DNA from 2 places in the Microbacterium sp. SLBN-154 genome. Region 1 is predicted to be linked to the other one. Evidence: predicted binding sites of a transcription regulator. Region 1 holds the regulator's gene; the other holds the start of a gene.
What was found. The regulator HrcA, encoded in region 1, represses chaperone genes, less so after heat shock. The targets are predictions, from matches to a motif close to TTNGCACTCGNNNNNNNCGAGTGCNAA.
Positions count from the first base shown of each region.

Region 2: a site for HrcA is predicted at 3,189-3,215, ahead of FBY40_RS15650 (Hsp20/alpha crystallin family protein). Genes of this name have one in related genera too.

Region 1 covers NZ_VFNL01000001.1:2,212,337-2,220,149, forward strand. Annotated here, with positions in the region: gene ybeY (rRNA maturation RNase YbeY) at 1-42, opposite strand, end outside; gene FBY40_RS10725 (PhoH family protein) at 39-1,067, opposite strand; gene FBY40_RS10730 (HIT domain-containing protein) at 1,111-1,458, opposite strand; gene FBY40_RS10735 (16S rRNA (uracil(1498)-N(3))-methyltransferase) at 1,482-2,210, opposite strand; gene dnaJ (molecular chaperone DnaJ) at 2,214-3,332, opposite strand; gene hrcA (heat-inducible transcriptional repressor HrcA) at 3,382-4,422, opposite strand; gene hemW (radical SAM family heme chaperone HemW) at 4,525-5,736, opposite strand; gene FBY40_RS10755 (DUF1990 family protein) at 5,739-6,389, opposite strand; gene lepA (translation elongation factor 4) at 6,400-7,813, opposite strand, start outside.
Region 2 covers NZ_VFNL01000001.1:3,222,338-3,230,150, forward strand. Annotated here, with positions in the region: gene FBY40_RS15635 (TIGR03885 family FMN-dependent LLM class oxidoreductase) at 1-240, opposite strand, end outside; gene FBY40_RS15640 (DUF2207 domain-containing protein) at 324-2,114, opposite strand; gene FBY40_RS15645 (MarR family winged helix-turn-helix transcriptional regulator) at 2,163-2,606, shown strand; gene FBY40_RS15650 (Hsp20/alpha crystallin family protein) at 2,652-3,125, opposite strand; gene arfA (arabinosylfuranosidase ArfA) at 3,257-4,771, opposite strand; gene FBY40_RS15660 (carbohydrate ABC transporter permease) at 4,825-5,754, opposite strand; gene FBY40_RS15665 (carbohydrate ABC transporter permease) at 5,751-6,698, opposite strand; gene FBY40_RS15670 (ABC transporter substrate-binding protein) at 6,772-7,813, opposite strand, start outside.

The DNA of each region.
Region 1 (7,813 bases):
GTCGACCGGCATCCCGGATTCGTTGGTGATCTCGATCGTCACTGGCGTCCCCGTTTCGGCAGGCGGTCGCGAGGGCCCGGGGCTCGGGTCGCGGCGCGACGCTCCGCGCGGCTGGCCAGCTCGGTCGCCTCGTCGCGTTCGCGACGCGCGGCCAGGCGCCGCTCGTCGAACTCGCTGTACGCGTCGACGATCCGGCCCACGAGGGTGTGGCGTACGACGTCGTCGCTCGTGAGGAAGGAGAAGTGGATGTCATCGATGCGATCGAGCACGCGGGTGACCAGGCGCAGCCCCGAGGCGCCCTGCGGGAGGTCGATCTGGGTGACGTCACCGGTGACGACCATCTTGGTCCCGAACCCGAGCCTGGTCAGGAACATCTTCATCTGCTCGGGCGTGGTGTTCTGGGCCTCGTCGAGGACCACGAACGAATCGTTGAGCGTGCGCCCGCGCATGTATGCCAGCGGAGCGACCTCGATCGTGCCGCTGGCGATGAGCTTGGGCACGATCTCCGGGTCCATCATCTCGTTGAGGGCGTCATAGAGCGGACGCAGGTACGGATCGATCTTGTCGGTGAGCGTTCCCGGGAGGAAGCCCAGGCGCTCCCCCGCTTCCACCGCCGGACGGGTGAGGATGATCCGGTTGACCTCTTTGCGCTGGAGTGCCTGGACCGCCTTCGCCATCGCCAGATAGGTCTTTCCGGTTCCGGCCGGCCCGATGCCGAAGACGATCGTGTGGTCGTCGATGGCGTCGACGTACGCCTTCTGTCCGAGGGTCTTGGGGCGGATGACCCGGCCCCGGGTCGACAGCAGCGGTTCGCCGAGAACTTCGGACGGGCGGGGTCCGCCGTCGCTGCGGAGGATCCGGTCGGCGGAGGTGACATCCGCGGGGCCGAGGCTCTGGCCCGCCTTGGTCATCGCCAGCAGCTCGTGCACGAGCACGCGGGCCGCGGCCACGGCGGCGGCATCACCGGTGAGGGTGATCTCGTTCCCGCGCACGTGCACGTCGACGTCGGGATGCTCCTTCTCGACCACGCGCAGCAGACGGTCCTGCGGACCCAGCAGCTGGACCATGGCGACGCCGTCCGCGAGGACGCGCTCGACGGCGGGTGGGGTGTCAGGCACGAAGCTCCTTCTCTTGCAGGCCCCCGGCGAGGACGTGCGCATGCACGTGGAAGACCGTCTGTCCGGCGTTCGCGCCGGTGTTGAACACGAGGCGGTAATCGCCGTCGGCGTGCTGCGCCGCGAGCGATCCGGCCAGCGCGACCATTTCGCTCAGGAGCGCCGGATCGCCGGCGGCGAGCTCTCCCACGTCGCGGTAGCGCTCGGTTTTGGGGATGACGAGCAGGTGCACGGGGGCCTGAGGGGCGATGTCGCGGATGGCGAAGACGTTCTCCGTCTCGGTGAGGATCTCTCCCGGGATGTCGCCGGTGAGGATACGGCTGAAGACCGACGGTTCGCTCATGAAGGAAGTCTACCGACGGGCCGTCACCAGCGACCGAGGGCGCCGCTGACGACGGCGATCGCCGCGGGACCGGCCGTCGAGGTGCGCAGGACGGATTCGCCGAGGCGACGCAGCGTCGCACCGGCGCCGTCCAGCAGCGTGAGCTCTTCCGGGGTGATGCCTCCCTCGGGGCCGACCACGATCAGCAGGTCGCGGCTCGACGAGGCGAGCTCGCTCAGCCTCTCGGAGGCCGTCGGCTCGAGAACGACGACGAGGTCGCTGCCCGCACGCGCCGCGATCGCGGCCGTCGTGACCGGCTCCGTCACGGTGGGAACCCAGGGGCGATGAGCCTGCTTCGCCGCCTCCCGGGCGATCGTCTGCCAACGCTCTCGGCCCTTCGTCGCCTTGGCCGCGTCCCAGCGCGAGATGCTCCGCCCGGCCTGCCAGGGGACGATCTCGTCGACGCCGAGCTCGGTCGCTGCCTGAACGGCCAGTTCGTCGCGGTCGCCCTTGGCCAGGGCTTGGACCAGGATGACGCGGGGAACAGGGGCGGCGATGTGCGATTTCGCCGACACCCGCACCGCCACCGTCGACGGGGAGACCGACTCGCACCTGCCCTCGAGCCACACCCCGGCGCCGTCGCCGACGGTCACGCTCTCACCGACGCGCACCCGCCGCACTGTGGCGGCGTGCTTCGCTTCGGCACCGGTCAGGGTCACGACGCCGCCGACGGGTGTCGCCGTCGCCTCGGAGGACAGGAAGTGCAGGGGCACCGCTCAACCGTTCCGGAAGCGATCCCGGAGCTTGGCGAACAGGCCCTGGTGGAATTCGGAGAGCCGCGGCGGTGCGGGCTTGGTGCGCTTGGCGAGCTCTTCGATGAGAGCGCGTTCCCGGTGATCGAGCCGTGTGGGCGTCACCACCTGCACGCCGACTCGGAGATCGCCGCGCTGCGAGCCGCGCAGCGGTGTGATGCCACGGCCCTTGATCGTCAGCACGTCGCCGGACTGCACGCCGGCCCTCAGCTCGAGATCGACCGGTCCGTCGAGCGAGTCGATCGTCGTGTGGGTGCCGAGGATCGCGTCCGGCATCGACACCTCGAGCGTCGCCAACAGGTCGTCGCCGTCGCGTGAGAACACCGGGTCGGGCGCGATGTTCACCTCGAGGTAGAGATCGCCGTTGGGTCCGCCGGCGGGGCCCACCTCGCCCGATCCGGGCAGCTGCAGACGCAGACCGCTCTCGACCCCCGCCGGCACGTCGATCGAGACCGTGCGGCGCGAGCGGACACGTCCCTGCCCCTGGCAGGTGGCGCAGGGATACGGGATCGTCGTGCCGTACCCCTGGCACACCGAGCACGGCTGGGAGGTGACGACGTTGCCGAGGAGGCTGCGGACCTGCCGCTGGACGTGGCCCGTGCCGTGGCAGATGTCGCACGTGACGGGTGAGGTGCCGGGTTGGCAGCACGATCCGGTGCACGTCTCGCACACGACGGCGGTGTCGACCTCGATGTCGCGGTGCACGCCGAAGACGACGTCCTTGAGCTCGAGGTTGATCCGAACCAGCGCGTCCTGGCCGCGTTCGCGCCGCGAGCGCGGCCGGGCACCGCGCGCGCCGCCGCCTCCACCCCCGCCGAAGAACGTCTCGAAGATGTCGCTGAACCCGCCGAATCCGCCGGCGGCCCCGCCGAAGGCGGTGTCACCGCCGACGTCGTAGCGGGCGCGCTGGTCGGGGTCGCTCAGCACGTCGTAGGCGTGCGTGACGAGCTTGAACCGCTCCGCCGCGTCCTCCCCGGGATTGACGTCGGGGTGCAGCTCTCGCGCCAGCCGTCGGTAGGCGCGCTTGATGTCGTCGGGGCTGGCGTCACGCGCCACACCGAGTACTTCGTAGTGGTCAGCCACTTTCACCTTCCTGCCGCGCCGGGCGCGGGGAGTCTGCGGAATGCTGTCGTCAGCGGGCGTTCTCGTCTTCATCCAGGAGACGAGTGAGGTACCTCGCCACGGCCCGAACGGCCGCGAGGTTGGTCGGGTAGTCCATGCGGGTCGGTCCGAGCACGCCGACGCGCGCACGGGAGCCGGTCGCGTCGTAATCGCTTGCGACGACCGACGCTTCGCTCAGGCCGAAGGGCTCGTTCTCCCGCCCGATGCTCGCCGCGAGGCCCTGATCGTCGGCGACCATCTCGCCCATGAGCTTCAGCAGTGTCACCTGCTCCTCGATGGCCTCCAGCAGCGGGTAGATGCTGCCGCGGAAGTCCGCTTCGCTGCGGGCGAGGTTGGCGCTGCCGGCGAGCACGAGTCGGTCCTGCCGGAAGTCATCCAGTTCCTCCCCGATGACCCGGAGGATCGCCTGGAGCGCGGGGCCGTCGGGATCCCCGGGAGTCTCGCCCGCTCCGACAGCGGTCGCGACCCCGGCCACACCCTCCCGCACCGGCACTCCGACGACGAGGTCGGAGACCCGGCCGCGGATCCGCTGCATCCGGTCCTCATCGATCTCCACCCCCGGGAAGGCGAGTCGCTGGGAGACCCTGCCGGTGTCGGTGACGACGATGACCAGGACCTTCAGTGCGTCCAGGCGGACGAGCTCCACGTGGGAGACCGTCGCCCGGGCGAAGGACGGATACTGCACGATCGCGACGTGCCCGGTGAGGACCGTCAGAGCGCGCACCGTGCGGGCGAGCACTTCGTCGAGGTCCGAGGGGCCTTCCAGGAACGAGGAGATGGCCGTCCGCTGGGCGGGGCTCAGGGGCCGCACCTGGGCGAGGTGATCGACGAAGACGCGGTAGCCCTTGTCGGTCGGGACGCGCCCGGACGACGTATGCGGGGCGACGATGAGGTCTTCGTCTTCGAGCAGGGCCATGTCGTTGCGAATGGTGGCGGCGGAGACGCCGAAGGCGTGACGCTCGACGATCGCCTTGCTGCCGACGGGTTCGCGCGTGTCGACGTAGTCCTGCACGATGGCGCGCAGCACCTGCAATCCGCGTTCGCTGACCATGACACCCCCTCCGTCGGCCTGCCGACACCCCTGGCACTCGTGGGATTCGAGTGCCAATTCTATCGGAACACCCTCGACGTCGGACGGCCGGGTCACGGCATGTCAGGCCGTGAGCGTGCGAACGACGTGGTCGGCCAGGAGTCGGCCGCGCCGGGTGAGCCGCACCCGATCGACGGTGTGTGGTTCGACCAGGCCGTCCGCCACGAGCCCAGGGAGGGCGGCACTCGCGCCCGACGGGAGGGATGAGGTGGCGAGACCCTCGTGGGTGCGGACGCCGAGGAGAACCGCCTCGAGGAGCCGGGAGGACGGCGACAGGACCTCGCGCCCCGCCGCGGGGGACAGGCCCTCGGCGAGCCGTTGGGCGTAGGCGGCCGGATGACGCACGTTCCAGAAGCGGGTTCCGGCGACGTGGCCGTGCGCGCCGGGGCCGAACCCCCACCAGTCGCTCCCCCGCCAGTAGGCGGCGTTGTGGCGGCAGCGATCGGCGGGGGTCCGAGCCCAGTTGGACACCTCGTACCACGCCATCCCTGCCGCGGTGAGCAGATCGTCTGCGAGCTCGTACATCTCCGCCTGCAGATCGTCGTCGGGCAGGGCGAGTTCCCCCCGTCGGATGCGGCGGGCCAGCGCCGTCCCGTCCTCGACGATGAGGGCGTAGGCGGACAGGTGGTCGGGGTCGAGTGCGATCGCCGTCTCGAGCGACGTGCGCCAGTCGGCCAGTGATTCCCCCGGAGCGCCGTAGATCAGGTCGATGCTGACGCCGAGCCCGGCCTCGCGGGCGGCGGCCACGGCTGTTGCCACCGCGCCGGTGCGGTGCGAGCGATCCAGCGTCGCCAGGACGTGGGGAACAGCGGACTGCATGCCGATCGAGAGCCTGGTCACCCCGGCCTCCGCGAGGCGGCGTGCGACCTCCTCGTCGACGGTGTCGGGGTTGGCCTCCACCGTCACTTCGGGATCGACGGCTCCCGGGAACGCCGCACGCACGCCGTCGAGCATGCGCACCAGGTCGTCGGCGGGAAGAAGGGTGGGTGTGCCCCCGCCGAAGAACACCGTCTCGACCGGTCGCAGCCGCCCGGACTCAGACAGCACGCGGCGGGCGAGCTCCACTTCGCGCAGCAGGGTCTCGGCGTAATCATCCTGCCTGGCGCCGCGCAGCTCGGTCGCGGTGTAGGTGTTGAAGTCGCAGTACCCGCAGCGCACCCGACAGAAGGGGATGTGCAGATAGGCGCCGAAGGGCACCGCCGGATCGATCACCGTGCCGGCAGGCAGCGAGCCGTCGGCCGGGGCGGGTTCACCGACGGGAAGTGCAGCTCCCACGCTCAGGCGGGGGTGGCGTACAGCGGGGAGATGGCACGCAGGTAGCGGGTGAACAGTTCGCGGCGCCGGCGCCGGGTGAGGGCGGGGAAGAGCCGGTAAAGCAGCGCCTGCGGCGCGTCGAAGGCGCGGACCGTGAACCAGACCTCGTCGTTGTCGTGCCACTCGAGCATGAACGATTCCTCGCCGCTGACGACCGACCCCTGCACCGTGCCGAGGGCGAAGCCGATGCGTCGGGGTTCCTCGACCGCGAAGATGACCCGGAGTTCGCCGTCGGCGCGCATTCCGGCGACCCGGCCGCCCAGGTGAACGGTCGCGCCGGCGGTGACGAAGGGGGTGCCGTCGGAGTCGTAGCGCTGCTCGACCTCGAGCTTGCTCGGGGCGATCGGCGCGCCGTTCTCGTCGAAGCTCACGCCGGCGTACATCGGGCCGGCGGCGGGACGGACGTCGGTCAGTTCGAGACCCGCTCCGCGCTGAGCGCTCCACGACAGCAGCGACTCGCCGGCTGCGCGGAACCGATCCTCCCCGCTGCCGATCCGCCAGGACTCCTCGGCCGGGATGCTCCGCTCCGGCGGGAAGTGCATGAGATCGGCGGCTTGCGTCGCCCCGACGGCGGCGTAGTCGACCGTGTCATCCCTGAAGGTTCCGCGGCGCATGGCTGACAGCCTACTTCTGCTTCCCCTCGACATCCCCCGAGAGTGCGGCGATGAAGGCCTCCTGCGGCACCTCGACGCGACCGACCATCTTCATGCGCTTCTTGCCTTCCTTCTGCTTCTCGAGCAGTTTGCGCTTCCGGGTGATGTCACCGCCGTAGCACTTCGCCAACACGTCCTTGCGGATCGCGCGGATGTTCTCCCTCGCGATGATCCGCGCGCCGATGGCAGCCTGGATCGGAACCTCGAACTGCTGACGCGGAATGAGCTTGCGCAGTCGCTCGGTCATCATGGTGCCGTAGGCGTAGGCCTTCTCCCGGTGCACGATCGAGCTGAAGGCATCCACCTTCTCGCCCTGGAGCAGGATGTCGACTTTCACGAGGTCTGCGGTCTGCGAGCCGGCGGGCTCGTAGTCCAGGCTCGCGTAGCCCTGCGTGCGGCTCTTGAGGTGGTCGAAGAAGTCGAAGACGATCTCACCGAGGGGCATGTTGTAGCGAAGCTCCACCCGGTCTTCGCTGAGATAGTCCATACCCAGCAGTGCTCCCCGGCGGGATTGGCAGAGCTCCATGACGGTTCCGACGTAGTCCTTCGGAAGCAGGATGCCGACTTTCACGATGGGCTCGGACACCTCCGCCACCCGACCGTCGGGGTACTCGCTGGGGTTGGTCACCGAGATGGTCTCGCCGGTGTCGGTGTGCACCTCGTACGTGACGGAGGGGGCGGTGGTGATGAGGTCGAGTCCGAACTCGCGCGACAGCCGTTCGGTGATGATCTCCAGGTGCAGCAGACCCAGGAACCCGCAGCGGAAACCGAAGCCCAGCGCCACAGAGGTCTCGGGCTCGTACTGCAGCGAGGCGTCGGAGAGCTTGAGCTTGTCGAGGGCCTCGCGAAGCTCGGCGTAGTCGCTGCCGTCGATCGGGTAGATGCCGGAGAACACCATCGGCTTGGGATCGGTGTATCCGGGGAGCGCCTCGGTCGCGGGCTTGCGCTGATCGGTGATCGTGTCACCGACCTTGGACTGCCGGACGTCCTTGACGCCGGTGATGAGGTACCCCACCTCACCGACGCCGAGGCCGCGGGTCGGAATCGGCTCGGGGCTGGACACGCCGATCTCCAGGAGCTCGTGCGTGGCCCGGGTGGACATCATCTGGATGCGCTCGCGGGGCTGGAGCTTGCCGTCGATCATCCGGACGTAGGTGACCACGCCGCGGTAGGCGTCGTAGACGGAGTCGAAGATCATCGCGCGGGCGGGGGCGTCGGCATTCCCCTGCGGTGCGGGGATCTGCTCGACGATGCGGTCGAGGAGCTCCTCGACGCCCGCGCCCGTTTTGCCGCTGACCCGCAGCACGTCACCGGGATCGCCACCGATGAGTCCCGCGAGCTCCGCGGCGTACTTCTCGGGGTCGGCGGCGGGGAGGTCGATCTTG
Region 2 (7,813 bases), 1.0 Mb from region 1:
CACCGGGTGGTAGCGCTGCCCGGGGGCGGTCACGACGCCGAACGACAGTCGCGTGGTCGCGAGGGCCGCGGCGAGCCACGACCAGGCGTACCCCGACTCGCCCTGGCGGACACCCCACGGCGACAGGTGGTCGGAGCACATCGCGGCGTCGAAGCCCGCGGCTTCGGCTCCCTGGACATCGCGCAGGAGCGCGCTGGGCGGAATCTGTTCGTGCGAGGCGTGAAATCCGATGACGACCATGACTCCACCGTGCCCGCCTCCGATGAGAAGCGGGAGGGGTTCCGCTTTGCCGCGTGATCGGGTAGGCCCCGGGCTGCGACGCGTCAGACGCCGCCGCCCCCGCCTCCACCGCCTCCGCCGCCCGCGGAGCCGCCCCCGCTCGAGCCGCCCGAGCTCGACGACGCCGCTGCCGTGGCGGAGAGGCTGCTGATGCCTGCCGAGAAGGCCGCGGCGTTGAACCCGGCCGTGCCGACATACCAACCGGGGGTGTCATCGCCGTAGTAGACGGCGAGCTGCCGCGCCCACTCCTTCTCCTGACCGAAGACCACCGCGTACGGGAGCAGCCGCTCGTAGAGGTGGAGCATCTCGCGCGGGTCGCCGGTGTCGACCGGGCGCCGTTCGGCACCGGTCGGGGTCTGCAGCATCCGGATCCGATCAGCCTCCGCCCACTCGATGAAGGTCTTCAGGCCCTCCAAGTGGTCGCGCACCTCGGCGCCGGTCGCGCTCAGCGGCCGCGTCGAGAGCACCGCGACCGTCACGATCGTGAGACCCGACCCGAGCACGATGATGACGATCGGCAGCAGAGGGTCGACCGACTCCGCCAGAGCGAACACACCGAAGAGCACGATGAGCACTCCGATCAGGAGTGCGCCGGCGATCGGCCATGCCCGCACCCGTACCGGGATGGTGCGGTAGAGCCCCCGGCTCTTCAGCTCCTTGCGCCCCGCCGCCAGGATCTTCTGTGCCGTGCGGGAGAAGTGGGTGTCGTTGCCGCCGAACTCGTAGATCTCGCCGGGCCGGAGCTCCTCGTCGAAGAGGCCCTCCAGCAGCATCCGTCCATCGCGGTCGGCGCGGCTGGCGTCGATCAGCTCCGCCTGCAGCTTGGCGCTGCCGAACCAGCGCTTCTCGCCTTCCAGGATCCGGATGCTTCCGACCACCGCCTGCTCGAGCACTTCGGCCGGGATCGCCTTCGCCGTCTTGCCCAGCAGCAGCGCGCTCTCGAGAGCGTCGATGCCGGGGGGTGGGGTGAACTCCGCGATGATCGTCGGTCGTCCGGGTTCGTTTTTCAGCGACCGGCGATTGACCACGACCGCCGCCCCGAGCATGCCGAGGCCGGCGATGCCCGCCACCCCCTGGGCCCAACCCCATCCGGACGCGAGGTAGGAGTCATCGAATCGGGCGAAGGTGCCCGCTTCGAAACCCACCGCGATCGTGAGCGTCTCCGTGGGAGCGAGATCACGGGCGCCGGCGGTGACGACCGCGCCCTCTGCGCTGTCGGAGACCTCGATCGGACACGTGGTTTCCGCGCCGAACCTTCCGACGTAGCACGCTTGCGCGCCGGTGAGCGAGTCGACCAGGTCGGCAGGCACCACGAGTGCGGCCGTGACCTCGCCGAAGGGTTGGCGCCACCCGTTGCCGTTGACGTCCCAGTAGAACTCGTCACTGGTGTCGGCGAAGAAGTCGGTGACATTGCGCAGGGTGTAGGTGAAGACGAATGTCTGACGGCCGGAGAGGAAGTCGTCGGCGCGGGATGTGACGATCATCCAGTCGCCGTCGGTCTCGACCTCGCTCGGTCGCGGGTCGCCTTCTTCGTCGGTGACCGAGATCAGCTCGGGAAAGGTGGGCTGGCCGTTGTAGTCGGCGGGGATCTCCCGGCGCAGCCCGCGGTTCTGATCCTCGGGGAAGACCGCGACGAACGTCTCGACGACCCGAAGCGTGCTGGTGTCGTCATCGTCACGGCCGAGGGTGTACTCGGCGTGCATGCTCTCGAACACGAAGTCGTCGAGGTCGCCGGAGGCGGAGGCGGGTTGTGCGGAGACCGCCAGGCCGACGAGACCGACGACCCCCAGGAGGACCGTCAGCACCGTGGCGGTGATCCGACGCGTTCGCGGCATGCGCTCAGCCTAGATGGCGGCGTCGCCGCCACCGGATACCCTGGGGCCGTGAACGATCGTCGTCTCGCCGTCGAGGCGTGGGAAAGCCTTTTTCGTGCGCAGCACGAGCTGTTCGCCGATCTCGGCCGCGACTTCAGCGATGCGCCGCTGCAGCAGGGCGAGTACGACGTGCTGCTGACGGTGACCCGGGCGCCCGACATGACCGCGCGGCTGCGTGACATCACGCGGCTGATGCTGGTCAGTCAGCCCTCGGTGTCGCGCCTGGTCGACCGGATGGTCGCCCGTGGATACGTCACGAAGCGTCCCGATCCCGATGATGGACGCGGGTCGCTCGTCCGCGCGACGGAGGCGGGCGCCCGCGCATTCCGCGAAGTGGCACGGGTGCATGCCGCCCACATCGCGGAGCGGATGTCGGCGCTGAACGAGTCCGAGCTCGCCCAACTGCGCGAACTCACCACGAAGCTGCGGGCGCACAACACTCCCGCCGGGTGAGGTCCCGACGGGAGTGTCGTGAGGCGTTCCGCAGACCGGAATGCGTTACTGCTCGACCGGCTGCGGGTGGTCTGCCGTGCTCGACGCCGACGCACTCTCGTGCGCCTGCAGCACCTGTGCACCGTTCTCGGTGGCGACCTCGATCTTGCGCGGCTTGGCCTTCTCGCTCACCGGGATGGTGACGCTGAGCACGCCGTTGTTGTAGCTCGCCGAGATGCGGTCGGTGTCGATGCCCTGTCCGAGGTTCAGCTGCCGCACGAAGCTCGCGGCCTCGCGCTCACGGGTGATCCACTTGACGCCGTCGCCGGCGCTGAGCGTGCGCTCGGCGCGGATGGTCAGCAGCTGACCGTCCACGTCGATGTCGACCGAGCCGGGGTCGATGCCGGGCAGGTCGGCGGTGAGCACATAGTGGTCACCGTCGCGGTAGAGGTCCATCGGCATGCGGCGAGGACCGCGACGGGCATCGAAGAAGCTCGTCGCGAGACGGTCGAGGTCACGGAACGGGTCGTACGTCGCCATGTTCGGTCTCCTTCACTGGACGAAATCCGGAACTTGAGTCATCTTGGCTCAAGTACGACCAGATTAGCACTCGAGGGTTGAGAGTGCTAAGAGCCCAGGCGTTCGCCGTCAGCGAACGCCTGGGCTCTTCTTCATTCGGCGGTGAGAACCGTCCACGAGCAGGGGGGCAGCGTGACGGAGAGGGCCCCGTCGGCGACCTTCACCGAGTCGTTGGCCTTCGGCGTCACCCGGTCGGGCTGTTCGAGCGTGTTCGCCGCGTGGATGTCGTCGTCGAAGATCGACGTGGCCTCGGCCGACGACACCCCGCCGGCGAGAGCGGCGGAGTCGATCTCGAGGGTGACCTCGTCGGTCAGGCTGCGGTTGACGGCGAAGACCGTGATGGCGCCGCTGTCAGGGTCGATGGTCGCGACGGCGTCGACGAGCGGCACGTCGCCGAACTTCGCCGTCACGTACGTGGGGCTGTCGAGCTTCAGCTCGAGGGCGACACCCCGCGCGAGCTGCGAGGTCAGCGAGAAGGGATAGAACGTCGTCTGACGCCAGGCCGGACCGCCGGGCTCGGTCATGATCGGCGCGATGACGTTCACCAGCTGCGCGAGGCTCGCCGACGTCACCCGGTCGGCGTGCCGGATGAGCGAGATCATGAGGCTTCCGAAGACGACGGCGTCGAGCACGGTGTACCGGTCTTCGAGCAGCCTCGGTGCGACCGGCCAGTCCGCGACATCCGTGATCTTGTCGACCTCGTTGTAGCGCGACTGGTACCAGACGTTCCACTCATCGAAGGAGATGTTGATCGTCTTCCCGCTCCGCTTCATCGCCTTGACGTGGTCGGCGGTGGCCACGACCGCCTCGATGAAGCGATCCATGTCGACGCCCGAAGCCAGGAAGCTCGCCAGGTCGTCACCCTCGGGCTCGTAGTACGCGTGGCAGGAGATGTAGTCGACGTTGTCGTACGTGTGCTCCAGGACGATGCGCTCCCACTCGCCGAACGTCGGCATTCCCGCACCCGAGCTGCCGCAGACGACGAGCTCGAGATCCGGGTCGACCTGACGCAGCGCGCGCGCAGTCGTGGCGGCGAGCTGCGCGTAGTTCTCCGCCGTGCTGTAGCCCAGCTGCCACGGCCCGTCCATCTCGTTGCCGAGACACCACATGCGGATGTCGTGAGGTTCGGGGTGTCCGTTGGCGACGCGCTCGTCGGAGAGCCGGGTGCCGGAGCGGATGTTGGCGTACTCCAGCACGTCGAGAGCCTCGAGCACGCCGCGGGTGCCGAGGTTCACGGCGTACATCAGCTCGCCGTCGACCTTCTTCATCCACGACGCGAACTCGTCGAGGCCGATCTCGTTCGTCTCGGTCGAGTGCCACGCCAGGTCCAGACGGCGGGGCCGCTCCTCGCGTGGTCCGACACCGTCCTCCCACCGGTACCCCGAGACGAAGTTCCCGCCGGGGTAGCGGATCGCGGACACGCCGAGCTCGCGCACGAGATCGATGACGTCGGTGCGGAAGCCTTCCTCATCAGCCGAGGGGTGACCCGGCTCGTAGATGCCGTCGTAGACGCACCGCCCGAGATGCTCGACGAAGGAGCCGAACAGACGTCGGTTGATGGGGCCGACGGCGAAGTGCGGGTCGATGGTGAGATGTGCGCGGATCATTCTTCTCTTTCGGAAAACGCGGGTTCAGCAGGACGTTCGGCGCAGGCCGAGGTTCACTTGAGGCTTCCGATCGCCAGCCCGCCCCGCCAGTACCGCTGGAGGGTCAGGAACGCGATGATCAGCGGGATCACCGAGACGAGCGAGCCGAGGATGATGATGCTCCACAGGGTCTGGCCTCCCGCCGCGCCATAGGACGAGGCGGTGGACTGCCAGAGGCCGATCCCGACCGTCACGGGGAACAGCCGGTTGTCCGAGAGCATGACCAGCGGCAAGAAGTAGTTGTTCCACGACGCCACGACCGACAGCAGCAGCACCGTCACCATCGCGGGCCTCAGAAGCGGCAGGGCGACCGTCACGAACGTGCGCAACTCGCCCGCACCGTCCACGCGCGCAGCGTCGAGCAGCTCGTCGGGCACGGCATCCCGCGCGTACACGCACATCAGATACACACCGAACGGGTTGAGCAGGGTCGGGAGGATCACCGCCCAGATGGTGTTCGTGAGCCCGGCTTCGGCGAACAGGACGAAGGTCGGGATGACCAGCGCGGTCGTGGGCACCATGACCGCACCCAGGATGACGGCGAAGCCGAACCGGCGCCCCGCGAAGCTGTACTTCGCGAAGCCGTACCCGGCGAGCACCGCGAGCACCGTCGCCCCGATGCCGCCCGCCAGGGCGTAGAGGGCGGAGTTGCCGAGCCAGCGGGCGTAGATGCCGCCGCTGTAGGTGAACAGATCGGTGAAGTTCTGGACGTAGTCGATGTTGTCGCCGAACCACAGCGCGCTTCCCCCGCCGAACAGGCTCGCGGCATCCTTCGAACTGTTGACGATCAGCCACCAGAACGGGATGAGGAAGTAGATCATCAGAAGGGCGAGGACGATGTTGAGCGGGATGCGACCGCCGACGCGTCGGGGATCGGATCGCCGTTCGACGAGCTTGCCCGAAGCGCGCCGCGTTTTCGGACGCTCGACCGGTGTGACGCTCATGAGATGAAGCTCCCTCGCTTGCGGGTCGCGAACAGGAAGATGTACACGCAGATGAAGACCACCGCGCCCAGCGCGAACGAGATCGCGGAACCGTAGTTGTCGTTGGCCAACGAGAAGGCCTGCTGGTACGCGTACATGTTCGGCGTGAAGTCATTCGGGATGGCTCCGGCCGCCAATTGCTGGAGGATCTTCGGCTCGTTGAAGAACTGCAGCGTCCCGATGAGGGCGAAGACCAGGATGAGCAGGAGCGCCGGCGCGATGAGGGGGATCTTGATGCGCAGGACGATCTGCCACTGCGACGCGCCGTCGATACGGGCCGCCTCGTACAGCGTCGGGTCGATTCCCTGGAGCGCCGCGTAGAGGATGATCATGTAGTAGCCGGCCCACTGCCACGTCACGATGTTGAGCAGGCCGTAGAAGATAAGGTTGCTGCTGAGGAAGTTCGGTGCCGTCGCGCCGAAGATCCCGAAGATCTCCGCCAGCGGGCCGAAGTTGCTGCTGTAGAGGAACCCCCACATCAGGGCACCGATGACGGTGGGGATCGCATACGGCATGAAGATCATGAGCCGCGAGAAGCGGGCGAACCGCGTGGTCATGATGTCGAGCATCAGCGCCACCGCGAGGGAGACGGCCATCTGCAGCGGGATGAGCACCAGCGAGAAGCTGATGACGAACCACGCCCCGCTGAGGAACGACGGATCGGTGAACGCCTTGATGTAGTTGTCGAACAGCACGAACCGCTCCCCGCCGATCAGCGAGGACTGGAACATGCTCAGGTAGAACGCGAATCCGATCGGCAGGACGAGCAGCGCGAGGAAGACGACGGCGAACGGCCCGACGAAGAGCCATCCGATCAGGTTCTGCCGTGCGGCGCTGGAGCGGCGGCGTCCCTTCTTGTTGTGTGTGGCGCGTTCGCGCTCCGGTGTTGCGAGTGTGACGGTCATAGTTGGCCTCCGGTGCGAGGGGTGGGGGTGAGGGTCGGACCGCGGCAGCGCGGTCCGACCCCCTCCCGTCACCTCAATCGACGACGGTGAATCCCTGCTCTTCGGCGTAGGCCACGAGGTCGGCCTGGAGGGCGTCGGCCGCCTCCGAGCCGGTCGCGGAACCGTCGTTGATCCGTGCGAGCTGTTCGGTCAGCGCGGAGTAGTAGTACTGCCCGATCGGCGTGTACACCATGCCGGTGTACGCGTTCGCGGCGGGAACGTAGACCTCCTTGTTGGCCTGCTGGCCGTTGAAGAAGGGCACCTCGTAATCCTGGAACTCCGGGGAGTCGAGGACGTCGACGTTCAGCGGGAAGATGATCTGCTCGCGCCAGCCCTGATCGAGCGACGCCTGGTCGGCGTAGACGCCGAAGGCCACCTGGGCGGCGAGCTCGGGGTCACTGGCCTGGCTGGTCACCGCGAACGCGGAACCACCCCAGTTGATCGCGATCGGGTCGGCAGGATCCCACTGCGGCATCGGAGCCGTGGCCCAGACACCCGCGTCCGCGCCCTCACCGACGCCGGCGCCCTGCAGGTACCCGGGGGCCCATGCGGCCGACAGGTAGGTGGCGTAATCTCCGCCGATCACGCCGGAGATGTACTCCGGGGTGAACTGATCCTGCGTGCCCACCAGGTCCTCCGAGACGAGGTTCGCCCAGTAGTCGAGCATGTCCTTGATGGCCGGGTCATCGAGGTTGATCGAGATCTCACCCTCGTTCTCGGGGGTGTAGGTGAAGGGCTCCGCTCCGGTCTGATACATCAGCGCCGTGACGAAGGCGGGCTGGTTCGCCGCGAAGTCGGCGAAGTACGGCCCACCGGCGTCACGGACGGTACGGGCAGCTGCTTCGAACTCCTCCCACGTGGTGGGCGGTGTGATGCCGTACTCCTCGAAGATGTCGGTGCGGTAGATCATGCCCATGGGGCCACCGTCGATCGGAGCGCCGTAGATGCCGTCGCCGACGGAGACGTCCTGCCACGCGCCTTCGCTGAAGTTGTCCTGGACCTCTTCGTAGCCGAGGTCCCGCAGGTCGACGAAGGCACCCTGGACCTGGAAGCTCGGGATGCGGTCGGACTCGACC